DNA from 2 places in the Streptomyces sp. NPDC047022 genome. Region 1 is predicted to be linked to the other one. Evidence: riboswitches for the same ligand, from Rfam matches in the RefSeq annotation. Region 1 holds a riboswitch; the other holds the start of a gene.

Region 1 (4,401 bases):
GCGGGGAACTGCGCGAATGCCCACCGCGAACCCGCAGACTGCGACGCACCGCCAGGACGGGCATATAGGGGCGCGGGGAACTGCGCGAAAAACCACCACCCACCCGCACACGGCGACGCACCGCAGCCACGGGCCCGCAGGGTGCGGCGCGTACCGCCGGCGGGGCGAGATCGTGGTGCCGTCGCGGCTAGCGGACGAGGACGCAGCGCCCCGACTCCGTGCGGTACGTCCACTTCGCACCGCTGCGCACCAGCTCCGCAACCGCGCGGATGAAGCGGTCCACATGCTCCTCGGGAGTACCCGCACCGAAGCTCACCCGGATCGCCGCCTCGGCCGAGGCACCGCACTCGCCCTGCGCCCGCCGGTCACCCCCCAGCAGCACCCGCACCAAGGGATGCGCGCAGAACAGGCCGTCGCGGACGCCGATGCCGTACTCCGCGGACAGCGCCGCGGCGAAGTGGGAGCTGTTCCAGTCCTCGACCACGAAGGAGATCACGCCCACGCGCGGCGCGTCCTCACCGAAGAGGGAGAGCACCCTGACGCCGGGGACCTCCGCGAGCCCCTCCCTCACCCTGCGGATCAGGTGCTGCTCGCGGTCGACCAGCGCCTCGAAGCCCGCCTCGGTGAGGGCCTTGCAGGCGGAGGCGATGGAGTAGGCGCCGATCACGTTCGGTGAGCCCGCCTCGTGCCGGGCGACGCTCTCGTGCCACTCCACGTCCACGCCTCCGTCGGCGCGCCGGGCGACCTTGCGGCTGGCACCGCCGCCCGCGAGGTACGGCCCGGCTTCGCGCAGCCAGTCGGCGCGGCCGGCCAGGACGCCCGAGCCGAAGGGGGCGTACAGCTTGTGGCCGGAGAAGGCGACCCAGTCCACGCCGAGGTCCCGGACCGAGACGGGGTGGTGGGGTGCCAGCTGGGCGGCGTCCAGGACGATACGGGCGCCGTGGGCATGGGCGGCCCGGGCCAGCTCGCGTACGGGCCACAGCTCGCCGGTGACGTTGGAGGCGCCGGTGACGCAGACCAGGGCCGGGCTGTCGTGCGGGTCGCGGTCTCCGAGGGCGCGTTCCAGGGTCCGTACGGCCTGCTCCGGGCTGCGCGGGGCGTCCAGGACGGTGACATGGGTGTCCTGCCACGGCAGCAGTGCGGCGTGGTGCTCGGTCTCGAAGACGAAGACCTGGCAGCCGGCGGGGAGGGCAGTGGCGAGAAGGTTCAGGGAGTCCGTGGTCGACCGGGTGAAGACCACCTGGTCGTCGGGGCGGCAGTCGAGGAACTCCGCCACGGTCGTGCGGGCGTTCTCGAAGAGGTCGGTGGACAGCTGGGACAGGTATCCGGCGCCGCGGTGGACGCTGCCGTAGTACGGCGCGTATGCCGCCACGTCGTCCCAGACCCGCTGGAGCGCCGGGGCGCTGGCCGCGTAGTCAAGGGCGGCGTAGGAGACCTCGCCGCCGGTGACGAGCGGTACGGTGACATCCCGGCCCAGAACGGGCAGCGGGGCACAAACGGACTGGGCGACGGCAACGGTGGAGACAGACATGGGTGCACTCCCGTGAAGGCATGGGGCCGCCGTGCCGGACAGCGCGCACGCGGCTGCGTCAACGGCACGGGGAAAGGTGAGAAGAAGGGGATGCGGAGGCGGGGCTCTGCGGCCCTAGCGCATTCGCTTCATCACGGGAGGCTCCCTCGAACGACCAGGACCCCTGGTGACGCGAGGGGTCCGCGCTTGCCGCAGACCTCGCTGCCTGCGGCCTGGTCCTCACCCGGGGCACCCCGCCACGGACGGAGGGTTGCCGGACAGCCGGCCGGGGCCGAATGGCTGTCGCTCATGACCTGTGAAGGACGCTACGGGAGGTGATCGGCCGCCCGCAACTTCTGTCCGGATGGCGGGACCGCCGGGACACCGGGGGAACCGGTGTCCCGGCGCGCGCCGGCGCCCGCTACGCGTTGCTCGCGGCCACCCAGCGTTCCAGGGTCCGCCGGGCGGCCCCCGAGTCGATCGACTCCGCGGCCTTTCGCATGCCCGCCCGGATCTGGTCCGCCAGCGGGCCGTCACCCGGCTCCAAGGCCACCAGGGCAGCCGCGGAGTTCAGCAGTACGGCGTCTCGGACCGCGCCCGTCTCGCCGTCGAGCAGGCGCCTGGCGACCTCGGCGTTGTAGGCGGCGTCGGCGCCCCGCAACGCCTCGACGGGCACGAGTTCGAGGCCGACGTCCCGGGGGTCGAAGGACTCCTCGGAGACCTTGCCGTCGCGCACCACCCACACCCGGGAGGTGGCGGTCGTCGTCAGCTCGTCCATTCCGTCGTCGCCCCGGAAGACCAGGGAGGAGTTGCCGCGTTCCGCGAAGACTCCCGCGACGATCGGCGCCATTCTTGGGTCGGCGACACCCACCGCCTGTGCCTTCACCTTCGCCGGGTTCGTCAGCGGCCCCAGGGCGTTGAACGTCGTACGGATGCCCAGCTGTCCGCGTGCAGCGGCCACATGCCGCAGCGCGGGGTGGAACTTCACCGCGAAGCAGAAGGTGATCCCGGCCTCCTCCGCGACCTCCGCCACCCGCTGCTGCGTCAGCTCCAGATTGACCCCGAGCTTCTCCAGCACGTCCGAGGACCCGGACGCGGAGGACGCGGCCCGGTTGCCGTGCTTGACGACCTTCGCGCCCGTGCCTGCCACCACGATCGAGGACATGGTGGAGATGTTCACCGTCTTCGCGCCGTCGCCGCCCGTGCCGACGATGTCGACGGTCGCTCCGGGCACCTCGATGACGTTCGCGTGCTCGTACATCGCGCGGACGAGCCCGGTGATCTCCTCGACCGTCTCGCCCTTCGCGCGCAGGGCCACCATGAACCCGGCGATCTGCGCGTCCGTGGCCTCGCCGCGCATGATGCGGTCCATGGCCCAGGCCGTGTCGTCCGCGCTCTGGTCGCGGCCCTCCAGCAGACCGTTCAGCACCTGGGGCCAGGAACGGGCCGCCGCGGTGTTGCCTCCAGCGGGGGTCACAGCGCTCATAGGCCGCTCCTGGGTCGGTGTCCCCCGGCGGGGACGAAGGTGTCGAACAGGTTCCACCCTATCCAGCGGCCGGGCACGGCGAAGGGCCCCGCCCAAGTACTGGACGGGGCCCTTCGACCGTGGCGTGGTGTGTGCAGCGATCAGTGGTGGCCGTGGCCGCTCGTGATCTCCTTGTACTCCTCGACCGTCGGCTTGGGGATCTGGTTGGTGTCCCCGTAGTAGCCGAAGCTGAGCTTGGCGCGCAGCTTCTCCGAGGCCTTGATCTTCCGCTCGACGCCGTTCGCGTCGACCGTCGGGCCGATCTCGGCCGGCTTGTACTGCTCGTGCGCCGTGAGCGTGTGGAGAGCCTCCTGGCTCAGCGGCTCGTGGACCTCGATGAACTCACCGTGCGGCAGCCGCTTGATGATGCCCGACTCGCGGCCGTGCAGCACCTTGTCGCGGTCGCGGCGCTGGAGACCCAGGCAGATCCGCTTGGTGGCGACGAACACGAGGACCGGCACCACGAAGAAGGCGATGCGGACGAACCAGGTGATCGCGTTGATCGACAGGTGGAAGTGCGTGGCCCAGATGTCGTTGCCGCCGCCCAGGAGCAGGACGAAGTACCAGGAGATCCACGCGGCACCGAACGCCGTACGCGTCGGGGCGTTGCGCGGGCGGTCCAGGATGTGGTGCTCGCGCTTGTCCCCGGTGATCCAGGACTCGATGAAGGGGTAGACGCCCATGACCACGAGGACCAGCGGGAAGATCATCAGCGGGATGAACACGCCCAGGACGAGCGTGTGGCCCCAGACGTTGATCTCCCAGCCCGGCATCGTACGGATCAGGCCCTCGGAGAAGCCCATGTACCAGTCGGGCTGGGCGCCCGTGGACACCTGGTCCGGACGGTAGGGACCGAAGACCCAGATCGGGTTGATGGTGGCGATCGCCGCGACGGCCGAGATGACACCGAAGACCAGGAAGAAGAAGCCTCCGGCCTTGGCCATGTAGACCGGGAGCAGCGGCATGCCGACGACGTTGTTGTTCGTCTTTCCGGGGCCCGCGAACTGCGTGTGCTTGTGGTAGAAGACCAGGATCAGGTGGCCCACCATCAGGCCGAGCATGATGCCCGGCAGCAGCAGGATGTGGATCGAGTAGAAGCGGGCCACGAAGTCGCCGCCCGGGAACTGCCCGCCGAAGAGGAAGAACGACAGGTAGGTACCGACGATCGGCACCGACAGGATCGCGCCCTCCATGAAGCGGACACCGGTGCCGGAGAGCAGGTCGTCCGGGAGCGAGTAACCGGTGAAGCCGGTGAACATGCCGAGGACGAACAGCAGGAAGCCGAACAGCCAGTTGATCTCACGCGGCTTGCGGAACGCGCCCGTGAAGAACACGCGCATCATGTGCACGAACATGCCGGCGAGGA
Region 2 (4,401 bases), on a different contig from region 1:
CCGGCCAAGCGTCACCCGGGCGGACAGCCGGAGGTCATGCCCCCAGCGCGTCCAGCTGATCCAGGAACCAGCGGGCCGGGGGAAGCGCCGTGGCCTGCGCGGCCAGCCGCTTCGTACGCTCCGCGCGCTCCTCCGGCCCCATCGACAGCGCCTCGTGCAGCGCCGCCGCCGTGCCCCCGATGTCGTACGGGTTCACGGCGACGGCGTCCTCGCCCAGCTCCTCGAACGCCCCCGCCTCCCGGGACAGCACCAGCGCGCAGCCCTCGTCGGAGACCACCGGCACCTCCTTGGCGACCAGGTTCATCCCGTCCCGGATGGGGTTGACCAGGGCCACGTCGGCCAGCCGGTACGCGGCCAGCGAGCGCGCGAAGTCGTCCTTCACATGCAGCACGACCGGGGTCCACTCCGGCGTGCCGAAGCGGGAGTTGACCTCCTGCGCCACCCGCTGGACCTCCGCCGTGTAGTCGCGGTAGACGGCCAGATCCTGGCGGGAGGGGTAGGCGAAGGCGATGTGGCAGACGCGCTCGCGCCACTCGGGACGCGTATCGAGCAGTTCCTCGTACGCCAGCAGGCCCCGCACGATGTTCTTCGACAGTTCCGTGCGGTCCACCCGCACGATCGTCCTGCGGGCGGTGCCGTCCGGGGCGGAGCCCACCTGTTCGCGCAGCATCGCCATCCGCTCGTCCACGTCCGGCTGGTGCGCCCGCCGCCGCAGGAAGTCGGCGTCCGCTCCGAGCCCATGGACACCGATGCGCGTGCCCGAGGGGATTCCGGGGCCGAGGACGGCATGGCAGCAGTCCGTGAACGCGTCCGCCCAGCGCCGGGTGAGGAACGCCGCCCGGTCCGCTCCCAGGATCCCGCCGAGCACCTGCGCCGCGATGTCGTCGGGCAGCAGACGGAAGTACTCCGGGGGCGCCCATGGCGTGTGCGAGAAATGGCCGATCCGCAGGTCGGGGCGGAGCTCGCGGAGCATCCTGGGCGCCAGGGCGAGGTGGTAGTCCTGGATCAGGACCGCCGCACCCTGCGCCGCCTCCTCGGCCAGGGCCTGCGCGAAGGCGTGGTTGTAGGCCTCGTACGACGCCCACTGGCGGCGGAACTCCGCGTCGAACACCGGCTCGAGCGGAGTCTGGTACAGCATGTGGTGCACGAACCACAGCACGGAGTTGGCGACGCCGTTGTACGCGTCGGAGAACACCGTCGCGTCGATGTCCAGCATCCGCACCCGCTGCCCGCCGGTCGCGTCCTCGGACAGGCGACGGCCGCCGTGCGAGCGCCGTACCGCCTCCCGGTCTGCGTCGCTCAGCGCGGCGCACACCCACACCGCGTCCGCGTCAGGACCGATGGCCGACAGGCCCGAGACCAGCCCGCCGCCGCCCCGTTTGGCATGCAGCACGCCACCCTCGCGCACCTCGTACGAAACCGGGCCGCGATTGGACGCGACCAGCACCTCAGCACCGTGCGTGGAAGCCATAGACCTCAACCTAGCCCGGCCCGGAAACGCTCAAACGTTCTGCGCTGACGAGTGGCCGATCAGGCCACCCTGCGCGCCGCGTACTCCGCTGTCTCCGCCATGGGCGGCCTCTCCTCCGTGTCCACGGAGTACGTCCGCGGCTCGAATCCCTCCTCGCCGCGCTCGAACTGGGTGAGGGCGGGCCGGACCAGATGGCCGCGGGCCAGACGCAACTGCGCGGTGCGGTAGATCGCGGCGGCCATGCGGCCCAGCGCCTGGCTGTCCTGGTGCCGGTGCTTGCGCACGCCGACGTCGACCTGTGCCAGGGCGTCCAGACCCACCAGGTGCAGGGCGTCGACCAGCATGCCGAGCTCGACGCCGTAGCCGACCGGGAAGGGCAGCCGTTCCAGCAGGGAGCGGCGGGCCGCGTACTCGCCGCCGAGCGGCTGGACGAAACCGGCCAGCCGGGGCCAGTGCATGTTGAGCAGCGGCCGGGCCATCAGCTCCGTGACGCGCCCGCCCTGGCCGGCCGTGTCGCCCATCGGCCGGTCGTACATCGCCTTCACCAGGTCCACGCCCGGGTCGGTGAGCAGCGGGCCCACGATCCCGGACACGAAGTCGGACGAGAACTCCCTGAGGTCCGCGTCGATGAAGCACACGATGTCGCCGCCGGTGACGAGCAGAGACCGCCACAGCACCTCTCCCTTGCCGGGGACGGCCGGGATGCGGGGCAGGATGTCGTCGCGGCGGACGACCCTGGCCCCCGCGGCCGCGGCGACCTCGGCGGTGCGGTCGGTCGACCCCGAGTCGACCACGACGAGCTCGTCGACCAGCGGGGCTCGCTCCACGAGGTCGCGGCGTATGACGGTGACGATGTCGCCGACCGTCCGCTCCTCGTTCAGCGCGGGCAGCACGACAGAGACCGACTGCCCCGTCCGCTGCTTGGCGGCGAGGATCCTGGCGAGGGGGCGATCGGCCACGGACCAGGAGCGGGTGGCCAGCCAGCGCTCGACTTCTTCCAGCACGGTCTGCGGCACAGTCAGCGGCTCCTCACGTTGTCTCGCGGTTCGGACGACTATCTCAACCGTCCTGGCCTTCGGTTACAGTCTTGAACAACGCCGATGACCATCGCATATCCGGGGTCGCCGGCGTCCACAACCGCATACCGCTCATCCAGAGGGGCAGAGGGACACGGCCCGATGAAGCCCCGGCAACCCTCCAGCCGGTTTCTCGTCTTTGCAGCTCGCAGCGAGGCTCCCGGCTAGGGAAGGTGCCAAATCCGTCTCACGGCGAGGTGCGTCGTGAGGAAGATGAGGAGAGAGGGCCTCGCCTGACATGGCTGCGCAGACTGTTGCAAGCTTCACGAACTCCGTCGATCTCGGTCCCGCCGCGGCACTTTCCTGTCGCGAGTGCGGCCACCGGGTGCCGCTCGGCCCGGTCTTCGCGTGCGAGGAGTGCTTCGGGCCGCTGGAGATCGCGTACGACTTCTCGGGCTACGACGCCGAGGAGCTGCGCAAGCGGATCGAGGCGGGTCCCGCGAACATCTGGCGCTACGCGCCGCTGCTGCCCGTCCCTGCGGACGTCGCCGGCAAGCCGAACCTGAACCCGGGCTGGACCGAGCTCGTCAAGGCCGACAATCTCGCGCGCGAGCTCGGAGTGACCGGCGGGCTGTGGGTGAAGGACGACTCCGGCAACCCGACGCACTCCTTCAAGGACCGCGTGGTCGCCCAGGCCCTGGAGGCGGCGCGCGCCTTCGGCTTCACCACGCTCTCCTGCTCCTCCACCGGCAATCTCGCGGGCGCGGTCGGCGCGGCGGCGGCCCGCGCCGGCTTCCGCTCCTGCGTCTTCATCCCGCACGACCTGGAGCAGGGCAAGGTCGTCATGGCCGCGGTCTACGGCGGTGAGCTCGTCGGCATCGAAGGCAACTACGACGACGTGAACCGCTTCTGCTCCGAGCTGATCGGCGACCCGGCGGGCGAGGGCTGGGGCTTCGTCAACGTCAACCTCCGCCCGTACTACGCGGAGGGGTCCAAGACCCTGGCGTACGAGATCGCCGAGCAGCTCGGCTGGCGGCTGCCCGACCAGATCGTGGTCCCCATCGCCTCCGGTTCGCAGCTGACGAAGATCGACAAGGGTCTGCGGGAGCTGGTCGCGCTCGGTCTCGTCGAGGACAAGCCGTACAAGATCTTCGGTGCGCAGGCCGAGGGCTGCTCGCCGGTGTCGGCCGCGTTCAAGGCGGGGCATGACGTGGTGAGGCCGCAGAAGCCGGACACCATCGCCAAGTCGCTGGCGATCGGGAACCCGGCGGACGGCCCCTATGTCCTCGACATCGCCCGCCGTACCGGTGGCGCGGTGGAGGATGTGACGGACGCGCAGATCGTGGACGCCATCAAGCTGCTCGCCCGCACCGAGGGCATCTTCGCGGAGACGGCCGGCGGTGTGACGGTCGGCGTGACCCGCAAGCTGATCGAGAACGGTGTGCTCGACCCGGCGAAGTCGACGGTCGTGCTGAACACCGGTGACGGTCTCAAGACCCTGGACGCGGTGGCGGGCACGGGGCTGACCGCCACGATCCGCCCGAACCTCGACTCCTTCCGCGAGGCCGGGCTCGCCTGAGCCGTCCGCTCGCCCACCCCCCGCCAGCCGTACCCCGACCGGAGGCCACACCCCATGAGCGTCACCGTCCGCATCCCCACCATCCTGCGCACCTACACCGGCGGCCAGGCCGAGGTGCCCGCCGAGGGCGCCACCCTCGCCGAGGTCATCGCCGATCTGGAGAAGAACCACACCGGGATCGCCGCCCGCGTCCTGGACGATCAGGGCAAGCTGCGCCGTTTCGTCAACGTGTACGTCAACGACGACGACGTCCGCTTCGAGCAGGGCCTGGAGACCGCCACTCCGGACGGCGTGGGCGTCTCCATCATCCCGGCGGTCGCGGGCGGCTGACGGCG

Evidence for each region. Region 1 has a riboswitch for S-adenosylmethionine ahead of ABZ845_RS01540 (aminotransferase class V-fold PLP-dependent enzyme). Riboswitches for the same ligand answer to the same signal wherever they lie in the genome.
Region 2: it holds a riboswitch for S-adenosylmethionine, as region 1 does, so the genes downstream of both, thrC (threonine synthase) here and ABZ845_RS01540 (aminotransferase class V-fold PLP-dependent enzyme) in region 1, are expected to answer to the same signal.

What each region holds. Positions count from the first base shown of each region.
Region 1 is NZ_JBEYVV010000001.1:340,959-345,359, forward strand. It holds gene ABZ845_RS01540 (aminotransferase class V-fold PLP-dependent enzyme) at 188-1,531, opposite strand; SAM riboswitch class IV at 1,709-1,825, opposite strand; gene trpD (anthranilate phosphoribosyltransferase) at 1,932-2,996, opposite strand; gene ABZ845_RS01550 (ubiquinol-cytochrome c reductase cytochrome b subunit) at 3,137-4,401, opposite strand, start outside.
Region 2 is NZ_JBEYVV010000009.1:37,094-41,494, forward strand. It holds gene ABZ845_RS12560 (trehalose-6-phosphate synthase) at 35-1,471, opposite strand; gene ABZ845_RS12565 (glucosyl-3-phosphoglycerate synthase) at 1,531-2,475, opposite strand; SAM riboswitch class I at 2,617-2,767, shown strand; gene thrC (threonine synthase) at 2,786-4,066, shown strand; gene ABZ845_RS12575 (MoaD/ThiS family protein) at 4,121-4,396, shown strand.